DNA from 4 places in the Actinoplanes sp. NPDC023801 genome. Region 4 is predicted to be linked to each of the others. Evidence: riboswitches for the same ligand, from Rfam matches in the RefSeq annotation. Region 4 holds a riboswitch; each other region holds the start of a gene.
What was found. Region 4 has a riboswitch for cyclic di-AMP ahead of AB0G04_RS38495 (transglycosylase family protein). Riboswitches for the same ligand answer to the same signal wherever they lie in the genome.
Positions count from the first base shown of each region.

Region 1: another riboswitch for cyclic di-AMP. It lies ahead of AB0G04_RS12615 (NlpC/P60 family protein); the one in region 4 lies ahead of AB0G04_RS38495 (transglycosylase family protein).
Region 2: another riboswitch for cyclic di-AMP. It lies ahead of AB0G04_RS17830 (transglycosylase family protein); the one in region 4 lies ahead of AB0G04_RS38495 (transglycosylase family protein).
Region 3: another riboswitch for cyclic di-AMP. It lies ahead of AB0G04_RS21550 (hypothetical protein); the one in region 4 lies ahead of AB0G04_RS38495 (transglycosylase family protein).

Region 1 is NZ_JBFAAI010000005.1:150,629-154,928, reverse strand. Features, by position in the region: gene AB0G04_RS12630 (cytochrome ubiquinol oxidase subunit I) at 1-152, opposite strand, end outside; gene AB0G04_RS12625 (BlaI/MecI/CopY family transcriptional regulator) at 226-582, shown strand; gene AB0G04_RS12620 (M56 family metallopeptidase) at 579-1,487, shown strand; cyclic di-AMP (ydaO/yuaA leader) riboswitch at 1,628-1,752, shown strand; gene AB0G04_RS12615 (NlpC/P60 family protein) at 1,769-2,758, shown strand; gene AB0G04_RS12610 (MarR family winged helix-turn-helix transcriptional regulator) at 2,915-3,331, opposite strand; gene AB0G04_RS12605 (epoxide hydrolase family protein) at 3,385-4,300, shown strand, end outside.
Region 2 is NZ_JBFAAI010000008.1:257,270-261,569, forward strand. Features, by position in the region: gene AB0G04_RS17810 (ATP-binding protein) at 1-414, opposite strand, end outside; gene AB0G04_RS17815 (response regulator transcription factor) at 418-1,077, opposite strand; gene AB0G04_RS17820 (peroxidase family protein) at 1,394-1,792, shown strand; tRNA gene AB0G04_RS17825 (tRNA-Arg) at 1,870-1,942, shown strand; gene AB0G04_RS17830 (transglycosylase family protein) at 1,954-2,508, opposite strand; cyclic di-AMP (ydaO/yuaA leader) riboswitch at 2,508-2,681, opposite strand; gene AB0G04_RS17835 (saccharopine dehydrogenase NADP-binding domain-containing protein) at 2,917-4,104, shown strand.
Region 3 is NZ_JBFAAI010000011.1:220,628-224,927, reverse strand. Features, by position in the region: gene AB0G04_RS21560 (ABC transporter permease) at 1-569, shown strand, start outside; gene AB0G04_RS21555 (ABC transporter ATP-binding protein) at 562-1,332, shown strand; gene AB0G04_RS21550 (hypothetical protein) at 1,394-2,428, opposite strand; cyclic di-AMP (ydaO/yuaA leader) riboswitch at 2,427-2,643, opposite strand; cyclic di-AMP (ydaO/yuaA leader) riboswitch at 2,850-2,983, shown strand; gene AB0G04_RS21545 (hypothetical protein) at 2,988-4,010, shown strand; gene AB0G04_RS21540 (glycoside hydrolase family 65 protein) at 4,069-4,300, opposite strand, start outside.
Region 4 is NZ_JBFAAI010000035.1:46,246-50,545, forward strand. Features, by position in the region: gene AB0G04_RS38490 (MFS transporter) at 1-951, shown strand, start outside; gene AB0G04_RS38495 (transglycosylase family protein) at 1,072-1,629, opposite strand; cyclic di-AMP (ydaO/yuaA leader) riboswitch at 1,627-1,801, opposite strand; gene AB0G04_RS38500 (CPBP family intramembrane glutamic endopeptidase) at 1,912-2,889, opposite strand; gene AB0G04_RS38505 (GNAT family N-acetyltransferase) at 3,004-3,507, shown strand; gene AB0G04_RS38510 (hypothetical protein) at 3,519-3,806, shown strand; gene AB0G04_RS38515 (beta-galactosidase) at 3,846-4,300, opposite strand, start outside.

The DNA.
Region 1 (4,300 bases), on a different contig from region 4:
GCCAGGTGCAGGTACTTGTCCCGGCCGGTGCGCAGCCAGGCGAGGTGGAACCCGGCCGCGGTGGCGGACAGCGAGATGGAGACCGGCACGAACAGGTAGTGGTAGATCGTCACGACCGCGAACTGCAGCCGGGTGAGGTCGAGCACGTCCATGGCAGCCCCTCTACGACGTTTCGTAGTAGATACTACGACGCGTAGTACGACACGGTGAAGTAGAGTGGGTCACATGGCGAGGAACGATCTCGAACGCGAGGTCATGACGAAGTTGTGGGACGCGGGCGAACCGCTCACCGTCCGGCAGGTGCACGAGCTGCTCAGCCGGGACCGTGACCTGGCGTACACGACCGTGATGACCGTGCTCGACCGGCTCGCCAAGAAGGGCCTGGTCACCCAGCAGCGCGCCGACCGCGCCTACCGGTACGCCCCGGCGCAGACCCGCGAGGAGATGACCGCCGGGGTGATGCTCGACGCGCTCAGCGCCACCCCCGACCGGGACGCCGCTCTCGCGTACTTCATGGGGCAGTTGCCCCCGGAGGCGCTGCGGGCCGCGATGGAGAAGGCCGCCCGTAACATCGAGCGGTGACCGCCCTCCTGCTCGGTGCCCTCGGGCTGACGCTCTCCCTGGCCGCGCCGAGACTGCTGGCGAACGCCCGGTGGACCGACCGGGCGCCGGTCGCCGCGATCCTGCTCTGGCAGTCGCTCACGCTCACCGCCGTGCTCTGCGCGCTCGGCGTGGTGCTGGCCGCGCCCGAGGAGATGTCCCGCGAGGCCGGAGCCCGTCATCCCGAGGTGGTCGCGGCCCTGCTGTTCTCCCTCGCGGTGGCCGCCGTCATCGTGATCCGGCTGCTGATCTCGCTGGGCCGGGTCAGCCACCGCGCGCGGGCCCGGCGCGCCCGGCACCGGATGCTCGTCGACCTGCTCGACCGGGTGGAACGCCACGACGACCTGGGCGGCGAGGAGGTACGGGTGCTCGACGGCCCGCTGCCGCTTGCCTACTGCGTGCCCGGCCGGCACCCGCGGGTGGTGCTCAGCGACGGGGTCCTGCGCGTGCTCGACCGGGAGCAGGTGGACGCGGTCCTCGCCCACGAACGCGCCCACCTGCGGCACCACCACGAGCTGGTGATGGAGTCGTTCACCGCGTTCTACCGGGCGGTGCCGGGACCGCTGCGGTCGAAGGCGCCGCTGGACGCCGTGCACCTGCTGCTCGAGATGGTCGCCGACGACGCCGCCCGGCGCCGGGCGGGGACGGCGCCGCTGCGTACCGCGCTGGCCCGCCTGGCCGACGCCGTCCCCCTGGCGGAGGAGGTGACCGCCGACCCCGAGGGTGAATCCCGGCGTCGCCGGCTGGCCCGGCTGGACGGCCCGGAGCGGAGTTCGGCGGTCCTCACGGTGGCGGCCGCGGCCGGGGCGGCGGGTCTGCTGGTGTTACCCACCGTGATCGTGGTGGTGCCCTGGCTGGCGCGGGCCATGGACAGCTGGCCGTTTTAGACCACCCAGCGTGAACTTAACCGTGCGTACAGTTCGCCGGGGTGTGCGACCTTCATTTGCCGCCTTGATCCGAGTACGGTGGTCCCCGGTTCGACCAGCCCCCCATCGGTCACCCGGCCGATCTGGCGAGCCACCGCCTAATCGCGCCATCGCCTGATCGCGAGCCGGGGAACCGAGCACCTGGGGTGAAGCCGCGGCGACGCGGCCGGGCAGACTTCCCGCCCGAACCCGTCAGCTAACCCGGTCGGCGGCTGAACGGGAAGAAAGGAAGACGCACCAGCGTGAAACGGATTGGCGCGCGTCGCGCCGGCCTCGTGCGCATCGTGCTGTGCGCGGCGGCCGCGGCCGGCATCCTGGTCACGGGACCGGCCGTCGCCCATGCCGAGCCTTCCCCCGCGGAGATCGAGAAAAAGATCGACAAGGAGTGGAACGAGCTCGAGCCCGTCATCGAGGACTACAACGGCACCCACGCCAAGCTGGTCAAGCTGCGCAAGCAGCAGAAGGACCTGGCGAAGACCCTCGCCCCGCTGCAGGCCCAGGTGGACAAGGCGATGGTCCAGGTGAAGGGTCTCGCGGTCGACGCCTACATGCAGGGCCCGCCGGGCACCATGAACGCGATGATCCTGACCGGTTCGCCGACCGGCTTCGTGGACAAGCTGACGCTTCTCGATCAGCTGTCCGCCAACCGGAAGGCCTCGATCGCCGAGGTCGCCAAGCTTCGCGACAAGTACGCCGCCGACAAGGCGACCGTCGACAAGCTGGAGTCCGAGATCGAGGTCCGGGACACCGACCTCGCGACCAAGAGGACGGCGATCGAGAAGGAGATCACCAAGCTCCAGAAGCTCCGTCTCGACGCCTACGGCGATGTCGACGCGAGCGACGGGGAGCTGCGCACCGGCCCCTGCCCGGTCGCGTACACGAACGACAAGGGCGGCCGCGCCGCCCAGAAGGCGTGCGACCTGATCGGCAAGCCCTACGTCTTCGGCTCGAACGGCCCGAACACCTACGACTGCTCGGGCCTGACGCAGGAGGCCTGGGGTGCGGTCGGCGTGCACCTCGAGCACTACACGAAGGATCAGTGGGGCTCCACCAGGGCGGTGAGCCGGAGCGAGCTGAAGCCGGGCGACCTGGTCTTCTACTACTCCGATGTGCACCATGTCGCCCTCTACATCGGCGGCGGCAAGGTGGTGCACGCGCCGCGCACGGGCGACCACGTGCGGATGGCCACCATCGACCGGGGACCTATCGCGGGCTATCGACGCCCGGCCTAGAAACCCCATGCGGAAAGGTCGCCGTCCTCGGACGGCGGCCTTTCTTCATTTCGTACGGGCCACATTTCGTACGGGCCACGAAGGTAACCGGCCCGCGCCCGCGAGCCGGGCGGTCCGCCCCGGCGGGACACGCGACCGCCGAGCTTGAGCGATCCGTCACCGGCTGTGGTGCTCCAACAGCCTGCGCAGCAAGCCGGTGAGCTGTTCCCGTTCGCCCGCCGAGAGCGGCGCCAGCAGCTCGTCCTGGATCGCATCCGCCCGTCCGCTCAGCTCGGCCCCGCGCTCCTGCCCGGCGGCGGTGACCACGACCACGTTGCGCCGCCGGTCCGCCGGATCCGGTGCCCGCTCCACGAAACCGGCCGACTCCAGTTCGTTCAGGGCTCCGACGAGGTCGCTCAGGTGGATCCCGGTGCGCCGCCCGAGCGCTGCCTGACTGGCCGGGCCGTCCGTGATCAGCGACGCCAGCAGCCGGTAGTGACAGCCCTTCGCCCCGGCGGCCGCGAAACCGCCGGCGACGAGCCGGTGCGCGTGCACGGCGGTCTGGGAGAGCAGCCAGCTCGGCAGGTGATCCACGTGACGACGATATCATTCGACGGGCTAACGTTAGTCGGACTAACGTTAGCCGTATGAACGATTTTCGGGTGCACGTCCCGCAAGCCGACCTCGACGACCTGGCCGCGCGCCTCACCCGTACCCGATGGCCCGAAGAAGCGCCCGAGGAGTACGGCATCACCGTGGCCCGGGTGCGCGCACTCGCCGGGCATTGGCTCGAGTTCGACTGGCGCGCCCACGAGGCCGCGCTCAACGCCGTACCGCAGCAGGTCACCGAGATCGGCGGTGACCGCGTCCACTTCTTCCACGCCCGGTCCGCCGACCCGAACGCCCTGCCCCTGCTGCTCACCCACGGCTGGCCCGGCTCCACGGTGGAGTTCCTCGACGTGCTCGGACCGCTCACCGAGTACTTCCACGTGGTGGCCCCGGCAATCCCCGGCTTCGGGCTCTCCGGCCCGACCGGCGGCCGCTGGGCAATCCAGCGGGTGGCCGAGGCCTGGGCCGAACTGATGTCCCGGCTCGGATACCGGCGCTACGGCGCCCAGGGCGGCGACTGGGGCTCCGGCATCTCCCGGCTGCTCGCCACGGTCGCTCCCGAGCGGGTCATCGGCGTGCACGTCAACTACCTGCCGACACCCGGCTCCCCGGACGGGCTCGGACCCGAGGATCAGGACCGTCTCGCCCGGACCATGCGGCTGGCCGCCAACCGGCACCCGCACCAGATCCTGTTCGCCGCGACCCCGCAGACCCCCGCGTACGCCCTCAACGACTCACCGGCCGGACTGCTCGCCTTCATGGCCGAGAAGTTCGACACCTGGGCCGACCCGGCCACACCGGTCCCCGACGACCGCATCGTCGCGAACATCGCCCATCACTGGCTGTTCCGTACCGCCGGCTCGGCCGCACGTCTGATCAAGGAGAGCGGCCTCGGCGGACCGCTCCCGGCCTGCCCGGTCCCGCTGGCCGTCGCGGTTCTTCCCCGTGACATCG
Region 2 (4,300 bases), on a different contig from region 4:
CCGCTGCGACTCGTACCCCATCGCGATCCGGTCCATCATCGTGTCGATGGCGCGGGACAGTACGACGATCTCGTCGTCACCGTCGCCGGGGTTGATCCGGTATCCGAGGTTCTGCGGCCCGACACTCGTGATCGCCGGCACCAGCTGGCGGAACGGCTGGAGCGTCCAGCGTGCCGCGGTCCGGGCCACCACGAGCAGGGCCAGGAAGGTCACCACGAGCGCCGCCATGATCTGCCAGCCGTCGTGCCGGGCGACCGCCTCGCAGACCGCGGAGCGTTCGGGGCCCGGTCCGCACACCACCGCTCCGGCGGTCCGCAGCCGGCGCAGCAGCACCTCCAGGAGGCCCGGCGCCGTGACGCCGGCCAGGAAGGCGGTCGCGCAGACGACCATGGCCCGCCGGCTCGGGGCGAGCACCCGTCACCGTCCCAGCCGGTAACCCACGCGCGGCACGGTGTGGATGACCGGCGGCTCGCCGAGCTTCTTGCGCAACGTCATGATCGTGACGCGGACCGAGTTGGTGAACGGGTCGGCGTTCTCGTCCCAGGCCTGTTCGAGCAGTTCCTCGGCGCTGACGACCTGTCCGCCGGCGCGCAGGAGCACCCGGAGCACGGCGAACTCCTTCGGCGTGAGGTTGAGGGTCAGCCCGTCCCGTGAGGCGAAGTGCCGGGTCGTGTCGAGCAGCACCCCGTCCTGTTCCAGCACCGGTTTCAGCGGCGCCGCCGAACGCCGGGCCAGCGCCTGCACCCGGGCCACCAGCTCGGCGAACGCGAACGGCTTGGTCAGGTAGTCGTCGGCGCCGAGGCCGAGCCCTTCGACCCGGTCGCGGATCCCGGCGGCGGCGGTCAGCAGGAGCAGGCGCGTCGCGGTGCCCGAGTCGACGGCCCGGGTGCACACCTCGTCGCCGGTGACGCCCGGCATGTCGCGGTCCAGGATCGCCACGTCGTACCGATTGACGCTCATGCGCTGTAACGCACTGTCACCGTCGTAGACGACGTCGACCGCCATCGCGAACTGCCGTAGCCCGTCCGCCACGGTGTCGGCGAGGATCCGCTCGTCATCTGCCACCAACACCCGCACGTTGTGTAACCCCCGTCGATGGCAGCACTGATCCGGCAGCCACGATAACGACCCGGAGGCAACCCGGCGGTATCCATCGCGTGGCCACGATCACCGGCGTCTCGTTTTCTTTACTCATTCCAGAAAAGCAGTGCAGACTTCACGCCGGCTGATCGCTCGCTACCCGGAGGACTCCGACTCGCAGGACTGGTGGCCCGCCGACTTCGGCCACTACGGCCGCTCATGATCCGGATGGCGTGGCACAGCGCCGGCACCTACCGGACCTTCGACGGCCGCGGCGGCGGAGGCTCCGGCGAGCAGCGCTTCGCACCGGGACATCCGTGACACGTTCGGCCGGATGGGCATGAACGACGAGGAGACCGTGGCGCTCATCGCCGGCGGCCACACCTTCGGCAAGACCCACGGCACCGGCCCGCACGGCGTCTTCACCGGCACCCCGGGCGTGCTGACCAACGACTTCTTCGTCAACCTGCTCGACCTCGGCATCACCTGGTCGGCGACCGACCCCGACGGTGAGACCTTCGAGGGCCGTGACCGCCGGACCAGTGAGGTCAGGTGGACCGCCACCCGGGCCGACCTGATCTTCGGGTCGAACTCGGTGCTGCGCGCGCAGGCCGAGGTCCACGGCAGCGACGACGCCAAGGAGAAGCTGGTCACCGACTTCGTCAAGGCGCGGGTCAAGGTCGCGAACCTGGACCGTTTCGACCTCGCCTGATCAACCGCCGGTTCTTGCCGGGGCCCGGGTCGGCCGCGCCGATCCGGGCCCCGGCTGCTGGTACCCTCAGCAACGTCGGGCTCGTAGCTCAGTGGATAGAGCAACCGCCTCCTAAGCGGTAGGTCGCGCGTTCAAATCGCGCCGGGCCCACTTCTGCACTTCTAAAGCTTCAAGCGCTGCCCCACCCGCAGGTGGTGCGGGCTGTGCAGGACGTGCGCGTTCGTCCGGTAAAGGGCTCGCCACCCACCCCGGACGTCGTGCCGCGCCGCGATCCGGGCCAGCGTGTCGCCACGCCGGACGACGTAGGTGCCGCCGGAGGCCCTTGTCGTCCGGTTCGACGACACCGACCGCACACTGCCGCGGGACGCCGCCTTGAACGCGTTGCGCCGGCCGCAGTGCGGCCACGCTCCCAGTCCCTGACCGCGCAGCACCCGTTCGGCGATCTGGATCTGTTCGGACCTGGTGGCCCGGTTCGCGGTGCTCGCGTACCTCGTACCGCCGTAGGCCCGCCACGTGCTCCGGCTGAACTGCAGTCCCCCGTAGTAGCCGTTCCCGGTGTTGATGCTCCAGTTGCCCCCGGACTCGCATCGTGCGATGGCATCCCAGTTGATCGAGGCAGCCGCCGGTTCGGCGGGCCCGGCCAGGGCCACACTTCCGGCGAGGCTCGCGGCCATCAGGCCGACCGCGCGGTGGAGCTGCTGACGAATCTGAACCATGAGCTTTTCCTCCACGCCTACGAGGTCAGCTGTCGGGTTCGGGCAGAGGTGCCCGGCCGCCGTCGGCGGCTTCACCCCGAGGCGCCGTAGCGCCGAGGAACTCTTGGGTCCCCCGCTCCATGCCTGGGTTTCGTTGAACCGTGGCCGACGGCTGGACTCGGCGTTTCCGGCCACGGTGCCCGCCTTCTCGCGGGCTGCGACTTGCCGCGCTCCGAGGTAACGCGAGACGCGGCAATGGAGTTGTAAGTCACAAATTAGCGGCTTTGATCTTCCTTTGTGTGGATATTGCGCTGGTTTCGGCGCGGCGCACCGGGTTCCCAACCCTCCACCGAGGGTGCACAATCGGCAGCCATGAGCGAGCTCGCGAGCGAATCATCCGGCACGGACGATCAACCGCAGGAATTTGACGTGATCGTTTACGGCGCCTCGGGTTTCGTCGGCGCGCTCGTGGCGCGGCACCTCACCGGACACGCGCCGGAGGGCACCCGGATCGCATTGGCCGGTCGATCCGCGGAGAAACTCGAGCGTCTGGGACTGAACCTGCCCGTCGTGATCGCCGACGCGGACGACGAGCAGGCGCTGACCACGATGGCCGCCCGCACCCGCGTGGTGGTGACCACCGTCGGGCCGTACGCGAAGTACGGCAAGCTGCTGGCCCGCGTCTGCGCCGAAACCGGCACCGACTACGTGGACCTCACCGGTGAGGTGCTCTTCGCACGGGACAGCATCGACGAGAACCATGAGACCGCCCGGCGCACCGGAGCCCGGATCGTGCACTCCTGCGGCTTCGACTCGATTCCGTCCGACATCGGAGTGCACGTCCTGCATGCGCAGGTGGCGGCGGACGGCGAAGGCGAACTCACCGACACCACACTGGTCGTCACCCACCTGCGCGGCGGTTTCAGCGGCGGCACCATCGACTCGATGCGCCACCAGGTCGACGTGATGAAGAAGGACTCCCGGCTGCGGCGGATCGGTGCCAGCCCGTACTCGCTCAGCCCCGACCGCGGGTCCGAGCCGGACCTCGGCCGCCAGCCGGACATGCCCAGCATGCCGGCCTCGGATGTGGACCCCGGTCTCCGCGGCCACCTCGCGCCGTTCGTGATGGCGTCCTACAACACCCGGGTCGTCCGGCGCAGCAACGCGCTGCGCGGCTGGGCGTACGGCCGCCGGTTCCGCTATCGCGAGGTGATGCGGGTCAAGAACGCGTTCGCCGCCGCGGCCCTCAAGACCGCACTGAGCGCCCTGGTCGTCGGCTTCGCGGTGCCGCCGCTGCGGTTCGTCCTGGATCGTGTCCTGCCGGCACCGGGCGCCGGGCCGAGCGAGGACGTCCAGCGCAACGGACACTTCACCATGGACATCGTCACGACGACGACAACCGGGGCACGCTACCGGGCGCGGGTCAAGGCCAAGGGCGATCCGGGGTACGCCGCGACGGCCGTCATGCTCGGCGAATCCGCTCTGGCGCTGGTGTTCGACCGCGATCGGCTGCCGAAGATCGGCGGTGGCGTGCTCACTCCGGCGACCGGCATCGGCGACGCACTCGTCGACCGGCTGCGCGCCGCCGGACTGGAGATCACCGCCCAGCGGATCTAGCCCGGGCCACCACGTGGAAGACGTGCCAATGCTTCGGGCCGCTGAACGCGGCGCCGGGCCCAGTGCTCGTCCGCGCCCATCGGTGCCGACATGGTGCGATTTTGCCGCCCGAAAGGGTGTCCGTGATCCGACCGGTTGACGGTAAGGAATCGTGCAGGCTTTCCGGCCGGTCGCCACTAGCACCAAAGCCGGTCTT
Region 3 (4,300 bases), on a different contig from region 4:
TCACCCAGTCGGTGGTCCAGACCGGGCAGAACACCATCGTCGGCAACCTGGGCCTGATCCGGGCGTTGCACTTCCCACGGGCCAGCCTGCCGCTGTCCGCCGTAGTGGTCGAGACCCGGAACTTCATCGTCGCCCTCGTCGTGCTGATGGGCATCGTGCTGGTGACCGGGGAGCCGCTCACCCTCGAGTGGCTGCTCGTCCTGCCGGCCCTGCTCCTGCAGTCGGTCTTCAACACCGGCCTGGGCCTGTTCATGGCGCGCTACGGCTCCAAGTTCCGCGACATCCGCCAGCTGGTCCCGTTCATCATGCGGTTCTGGCTGTACGGCTCGGCCGTGCTCTACCCGGTGACCATGTTCCGGAACGTGCTGTCCGGCTGGCAGCTCCAGGTGGTCGAGGCGAACCCGATGCTGATCTTCATCGAGCTGATGCGCCACGCGCTGCTCGAGGGCGCACCCCTGGCCAACCCTCCAGCCGTGCTGTGGATCCAGGCGACGCTCTGGGCGGCTGTCGTCGGCATCGGCGGTTACGTCTACTTCTGGCGCGGAGAGAAGGGTTACGGCCGTGGCTGACAACGAGCGCGTCCCCACCGTCGTCGCCGACGACGCCCACATCATCTACAAGATCCACCAGGCCGGGGCGGGCAGCACCAGCCCGGTCGCCAGCTTCAAGCGTCTCGCCACCCGCGGCAAGAACGCGAACATCCGCGAGGTGCACGCGGTCAAGGGCGTCAGCTTCGTCGCCTACAAGGGCGAGGCGATCGGCCTGATCGGCACCAACGGCTCGGGCAAGTCGACGCTGCTGCGGGCGGTGGCCGGGCTCCTGCCGGTGTCCCGTGGCGCGATCTACGCGGCCGGGCAGCCCTCGCTGCTGGGCGTCAACGCGGCCCTGATGAACGAGCTGCCCGGTGACCGCAACGTCGAGCTGGGCTGCCTCGCGATGGGTATGACGCCGGCCGAGGTGAAGGCCCGCAAGGACGAGATCATCGAGTTCTCCGGCATCAACGACAAGGGCGACTTCTCCACCCTGCCGATGCGGACCTACTCGTCCGGCATGTCGGCCCGCCTGCGGTTCTCCATCGCCGCCGCGAAGAAGCACGACGTGCTGCTGATCGACGAGGCGCTGGCCACCGGTGACGCCAAGTTCCGCAAGCGCAGCGAGGAGCGGGTCCGCCAGCTTCGCCGCGAGGCCGGCACGGTCTTCCTGGTCAGCCACAGCGAGCAGTCGATCCGGGACACCTGTGAGCGGTGCATCTGGCTGGAGGCCGGCGAGATCCGCGCCGACGGCCCGACCGCCGATGTGATGAAGGAGTACGAGGCCTTCTCCCGCCGGTAGGCGACCTCATACGAATGGCGCGCCCCGCTGGGTCAGCGGTGCGCGCCATTCGTGTGCGCTGCTAGTTGACCGACAGATGCACGTGGTTGGTGTGGTCGCTGGACGGGTCGCCGCCCGCCCCGCTGTACGACTTCCAGCCACTGCTCGGCAGCCAGATCCGGCGGTACCAGATCACGTAGAGCACGTTGAGATCGTCGGCGTTGTTGATGAAGTAGTTCGCCAGCCGATCGCCGTACGTCTTGTCGGCTCCGGTGGCATCCCCGCCGAACGTGCCCTTCTCGGACGAGAAGTCGCAGGCCCGGCCCTTGGGGTGCTCACCGCTGTTCTGGGTGCGCCAGCACTTGGTGAACCGGGTGAACCCGTCGGCACGGGCCTCCTTGTAGGCGTGCAGGAGGGTCGGGGTGACGCAGCCGCCCGTCCCGGTCGGGTCGGTCTCGCTGCAACCGCCGCCCCCCGGGCCCGGCGCCGCGTCGGCGCTGCCGCCGCCGTCGGACGATGAACCGGCGTCGTCACCCTGGTTCGCGGCCTTCAGCGCGGCCTCGGCCTGCTGCTTCTGCTTCGCCATCACGGTGACCTGCTTCTGCTGGTCCTTGATGGCGATGTCGATCGCGCTCTTGGCCTTCTGCTGGGTTTCCCGGGTGGTCTTCAGATCCTGGATCGCGCGGTTCTGGTCGGCCGCGACGACGGCCAGTGTCTCGGCCTTGTCCAGGAAGCCCTCGGGGCTGCTGGAGTTGATCAGAGCGGCCATCGGGCCGGCCCGGCCGGTGGCGTACGCCTGGGCCGCCATCTCGTCCAGCGCCTGCTGCTGCGGGCCCAGGGCGGCGTCCAGCCGCTTGAGCTCGGCGGTCAGCTTGGCCTGCTGCTCCTTGGACGTCTTCAGCTTGGCCTTGGCCTCGACGAAGCCCTTGGAGGCCTTCTCGAGCTTGTCGATCAGGGAGGCGGATCCGCCCTCACCGTCGTCACCTGAGTCGCCGGGGGCGGCGAACAACCGGGGGGCCGCGGTGGCCGGCGTCGGGGCAACGGCCAGTCCGCACGCGGCGACGAGCAGCGCCAGCAACGCCGCTAATCGCCGCGCAGTGTTCTGCTGCACAGGCATTTCCTTCCGTCGGCCGCCGGCCGGGTTAGCTGACGGGTTCGGGACGAAGGAAATCCCTACCGCTGTGCGCGGATTCACCCCGGGAATGCGGCTTGTTCACGACCTGCCCCGAGCTTCGCTCCCGGCGGGTCGGTGACGGCGTCCGCACCGTCGCGAATAAGTCACATCATTGGATCCCCGGCTCGCCATTTACGGCGATTAGGCGGCGGCACCCATACGGGAACCGCACCGACCATACCTACTCGATCGACAGATCGACAGTTCTCGCACAGCTGGCAATGACCCCGACACGAACGGTGACAGAATTACGGAAAGTCGTTGATCGGTAACACTTTTCGCCGTTCCTCGGGTCTGATCCACGGCGATATCTCGGGTAAGCTGACCGCCGGTCCTGCCAGGACGGCACCGCCCCCGAGTTGCCGGCAGGCCGCCGCCCAATCGCCGAAAGGCGAGCCGGGGAACCAGGTCACTGGGGTGTATCCGCAGTTTGCGGTAGGGATTGCTTCCGTCCCGAACCCGTCAGCTAACTCGGTCGGCGGTGACACGGAAGGAACTGTTGATGACCGCAAGTCCCCGCCGGTGGCTGATTCTTGCCCTGGCACCGCTGGCGGCTGCCGTGATGCTCATGGCGCCCTCGTCTCCGGCCTCGGCCGAGCCCGGCGGTTCCTCGACCACTGCTCAAGAGCAGGAGCAGGATGACGACGCGCTTCTCTCCGATGTGATCGAATCCACAAACCGGCGATATGTCGCTGCCAAGGCGGCCGTGGAGAAGTCCACGAAGACGCAGACGCAGCTGGCCAATCAGATCAAGCAGGCCGAGGCCCGGCGCAACGCGCTGATCCCTGAGGTCGATCAGATCGCCAAGCAGCAGTACATGACGGGCAATCTCAGCACCGTCAGCTACCTGCTGAAATCGAACTCGTCGACCAACTTCATGGAGAAGGCGGTCTCGCTCGAGGAGATCAACCGGCTGCACGACGCCAAGTTGAACGAACTCAACCAGGCCGTCCGGACCATCACTGAGAGCAAGAAGCGTCTCGATGCCGAGGTCAAGCAGCAGCAGCAGGACGCCGCGCTGATGAAGAAGCAGAAGGACCAGGCCGCGGACGCGTTCGCGCTGGTCGGTGGCAAGGGTGTCACCAAGGGCTTCGTGGTTGCCGACTCGCCGGACGCGGCTCCGGCGCCGCGCAACTCCAGCGGCGGCTTCTCCTCCGAGGGCTGCACCGAGAAGGACCCCACCACCGGCGGCTGTGTGACCAAGCGCACCCTGCACATGTACAAGGAGACCAAGAAGGCCGGCTTCAACATGTTCGTCGGTTGCTACCGGCCCGGTGGCCCCTACGAACACCCGAAGGGCCGGGCCTGCGACTGGTCCCTTCAGAAGAGCGGCTTCTCCAGCTACGACACGGACAAGGAATTCAAGTACGGCAACGACTTGATGGCGTTCCTGGTTCGTAACGGCGACCGGCTCGGCATCTACTACGTGATCTGGAATCGGAAGATCTGGTTCCCGGCCAACGGCTGGAGCGACTACCACGGGGCCAGTGCGCACACTGACCACGTACACGTCTCCATGCTTTAACGGCAGACAGCGAGAAGGCCCGCCCCCGGGAAGGGGGCGGGCCTTCTTTCGTCCGTGCTCAGTGCACCGCGCGACGCACCGGCGCCCGCCCGTGCGGCTGAGCCGGTGCCGGGCCGGCCGGCACCCCGGCCGGGATCGGCATGGTCACCGGGCGTACCTGGGTCACCTCCAGCTCCTTGCCGTGATGCAGCAGGGTGAGGCGGGCCTGGCCGCCACCGTTGCGCAGCGAGTACGTGACCTCGTCGGAGGTCACGTTCACGCGCAGCCGCAGGCCGCGCCAGAGCAGCGAG
Region 4 (4,300 bases):
CCGTGGATCTTCTTCATCAACGTGCCGATCGGGGTCGCCACCATCGCCCTGGCGCTGCGCGCCCTGCCTCGCGACCGCGGAGCCGGGCTGTCCGGAGGCGCCGATGTGATCGGCGCGGCACTGGTCACGTCCGGGTTGATGCTCGGGATCTACACGATCGTCAAGGTCGAGCAGTACGGCTGGACGGCGGCGCACACCCTCGGCCTCGGCGCGGTGTCGCTGGCCCTGCTCGCCGGATTCGTGGCCCGTCAGGCGACCGCCGCGCAGCCGCTGATGCCGCTGCGCATCCTGCGCTCCCGTAACGTGGCCGGCGCCAACATCGCCCAGATGCTGTCGCTGTCGGCCATGTTCGCGTTCCAGGTTCTGGTGGCCCTGCACATGCAGAAGGTGCTCGGCTACGGCGCCCTCGAGACCGGCCTCGCGATGCTCCCGGCCGCGGTCGGCATCGGCACGGTCTCGCTGTTCGTGTCGGCCCGGCTGAGTGCCCGGTTCGGCGCCCGGACCGTTCTGCTCACCGGCCTGACGCTGCTCATCGCCGCGATGGTGCTGCTCAGCCGCATCCCGGTGCGGGCCGGGTACGTCACCGACCTGCTCCCGGTGATGCTGCTGATCTCCGGCGGCGGCCTGGTGCTGCCGGCGCTCGCGACGCTCGGCATGTCCGGCGCCCGGGAGAGCGACGCCGGCCTCGCTTCCGGGCTGTTCAGCACCACACAGCAGGTCGGCATGGCGATCGGCGTCGCGGTGCTGTCCACACTGGCCGCCTCCCGCACCGAGAACCTGCTGGCAGCGGGCCACTCCTCGGCCGCGGCCCTGACCGGGGGCTACCGGCTCGCCTTCACCACGTCGGCGGGTCTGCTGGCCGCCGCCCTGCTGGTCAGCGTCCTCGTCCTGCGGCGGGGGCCTGGCGCCGCGGTACCCGCATCCGCCGGCGCTCCCTCCACAGCGGCCTGAGACGGCGCCCGCCCACCGTCCGGCCAGAACTCAGCGCCGTCTTCCCGTCCGGGATACCGCGCTGGGGTCTGGCCGGATCGGTCGGCGAGCATACCGATCACCCGGCGATCAGGACCGGAGTCAGAGGCGGATGCGCTGGCCCGCGAAGATCAGGCCGGGGCTCTTGAGACGGTCGGAGTTCAGCGCGTAGAGCGTACGCCAGCCGCCCTTGACCTTGTACTTCCTGGCGATGCCGGCGAGGGTGTCCCCGGAGCGGATCACGTAGGTCCGGCCACTGGCCTTGGACGGGGTGGCCTTCTTCTTGGCCGCGGTGCTCGTCCTCTTGTAGACCCCGGCCTTCTTCCCGCAGGTCGGCCACGGCTTCAGGCCACGCTTGGCGTAGAGCTTGTTCGCGATGGCGATCTGCTCGGCCTTGGTGGCCTTGTCGGCGGTGGGCGCGTATCTGCCGCCGCCGTTGGACTTCCACGTGCTGCGGCTGAACTGCAGGCCGCCGTAGTACCCGTTGCCGGTGTTGATGTGCCAGCGGCCGCCCGACTCGCACTTGGCGACGACGTCCCAGTTGACCTGGCGGGCCGCCTGGGCGGGGCTTGCGGGGGCGAGCAGGATGCCTGCTCCGGTTACCGAGGCCGTGGCCAGAACCAGGGCGAGGCGCACTCGTCCACTACCGATCCGAGACATGGATTTCCTCCACGCCTGCGAGGTGAGCTGTCGGGTTCGGGCTGGAAATGGCCCGGCCGTTCACACGGCTTGACCCCGAGGCGCGTCACACTCGCGCCGTGGAGATTGGGTCCCCCGCTCCTGCCGTCCGATTGCGTCTGTGGGCGGCGGCAGGATTCGGCGGTCCGTCCACAGTGCCCGCGTCGCGGGACGGCCCGACGGTAACCACGTCGATGGGCGGGTAACCAAGCGAAGGACCCCGGATAGTGACGTTCTTCTCAGTATTTGCCCGCTTTGATCTTGTTAGCGCCCTGAAATGCCGGAAACGGGGGTTATTCCGTTCTGATCTGAATAATGGGTATTCAGCGGGGCAATGATCGGGGTGGCGGTGAGCAGATCGCGGCGGCGGGCCAGCCAGAGGATCACGGCGGCGAAGCCGATCAGGACCGGTGCGTCCACGACGACCGCCTGCCACGGCATGTCGGCCGCCGTCTCGTCCAGAGAGAGGTCACCGAAAGCGGCCGACAGCACGCTGCCGATCAGGTTGTTCATCACATGCAGCGCGATCGCCGCCTCCAGGCCGCCGGTACGGACGGTCAGCCAGCCGGTCACCACGCCGAAGACGACCAGGTCGGCGAAGCCCCACGGAGTGCCCCACCCGTGCAGGGCCGCGAACACCGTCGCCTGCACCACGATCGGGAGCCACGGGCTGCGCAACCACGCGCCGATCCCCTGCAGCAGCCAGCCGCGGCACACGTACTCCTCGGCCGCCGCCTGGAAGGGAACGACCACGAGCAGGACGGCCATCGAGATCAGGAACGGGCCCCAGCCGGCGAGCGGATCGTCCAGTCCGGCATCCTCACCACCGGTGATCACCGACAACGCGGTGCCGCCCGCGATGAAGACCACGATGGCGACCGCGGCGACCGGCAGGCAGATCATCAGCCAGCGCCAGCGGATCCGGCCCGCCACCGACGACAGGGTCCCGGCCGGCCGCTCCTGGATCCAGCGGGCCGCGAGGAGCGCGAACGGCAGGAACACGGCGATCAACAGGAATCCGAGGGTCAGGTCGGGCAGCGGGCCGAAACCGGGCATGCCGTCCGGCCCGTCGGGGCGCCCGGCGATCTCCGCCGCGACGGTGTAGACCCCGTAGCCGACCACCATCACCAGGAATCCGCCGAGGACGATGAACAGGGTGCCCAGCACGGTGCGCCACCAGCGGTGCCCGGCGGTGCGGGCCAGCCGGTGGTAAGGGGTGCCCGGCGGTGGAGGAATCATCATGAGGAGAATTTTCGTGTCCGGCAGCCGTGCGCGGATCTGGCCGCAGCCGGATACGCATCCCTAACCTCGGATATAGACGTGCCCGCCACCTGACCCGCGGGCAGAATGCCGATCATGGAACCACCCGAGATGATCAATGCCGGTGAGCTCGTCCTCAAGCGCTGGGAACCGGAGTGGTCCGGCGAACTCGCCGCGGCTGTCCAGGAGTCGGCACCCGAACTGCGGCCGTTCCTGCCGTTCGCGGCCGGCGACTACGGACTTGCCGAGGCGCGGTCCTACACCGAGCGTTCGGTGACGAGCTGGGCGGAGGGCACCGAGTTCAACTACGCGATCTTCACCTCGGTCGGTGACCTGATCGGCTCGATCGGCCTGATGACCCGTCCCGGCCCGGGCGCGCTGGAGATCGGCTACTGGCTGCGCACCCCGTGGACCGGCCGCGGCCTTACGACCGCCGCCGTGCGGGTGCTGACCCGCGTCGCGCTGACCCTGCCCGGCATCGAGCGCGTCGTCATCCGGCACCATCCGGCCAACGCCGCCTCGGCCGCGGTCGCCACGAAGGCCGGTTTCGCCGAGGTCGCGCGGGACGGCGACGACGTCGTCCGGGAATTCCGGCCGTAGGGTCCGTCCGTATGGAGACCACCGACGACGGGCGCTACGTGGTGATCAACGGGCGTCGGTGGCGCGCCACCGACCCGGAGATACCCGACGAACCGGCCGCCCGCCTGCGCAAGGCGCTGATGGCGGCCCGCCGCGACGTCGGTGCGGCACTGCGCGCCGGGCGGGACCCGGCGCCCGCCCGGGCCCGGGTGCAGGCCGCCAAAGTGGCACTCGGGGAACGCGGCACGCCGTGGTGGGAGCAGTCCGCCGACGAGCGGCGCGAACGATGGGAACAGGGACTGCGCGATCTCGGCGCCTGACCGGCTCGACGGTGCAGGAGCGGGAATCCGGCGGCGACGTCAGGGAGCGGGCACGACCACGACACCGCGGCCCGGCAGCGCGGGCGGGGCACCGGGCAGCTCGGAGAGGCCGACCGGCTCGTCGGTGCGGTTGATCAGGAAGCGGACCGGGCCGCGGATCGCGAGCTCCACCCTTCCGCGCAGGCCGGCCGGCAGTTCGCTGACGACACCGGCCGGCGTGAGCAGGTCCTCCAGGATCAACCCCAGGCCTTGCGGCCCCAACCGGGTCGAGACGTACGCCGCGGAGCCGTCACCCACCGAGCGGCGGGTGACGGCAGCGCCGCCGTCGGCGTAGGCGGCCAGCACCTTCACGGCCGGATCGGTGACCTCGACCCGCTCCGACCACAACGTGCCGGACGCGCCGTTGGTCAGGGGCACCGCCGTGCCGTCCGGCAGCGGTGCGAACTCCTCCACCCGGATGCCGAGCAGATCCCGCAGAGCCCCCGGATAGCCGC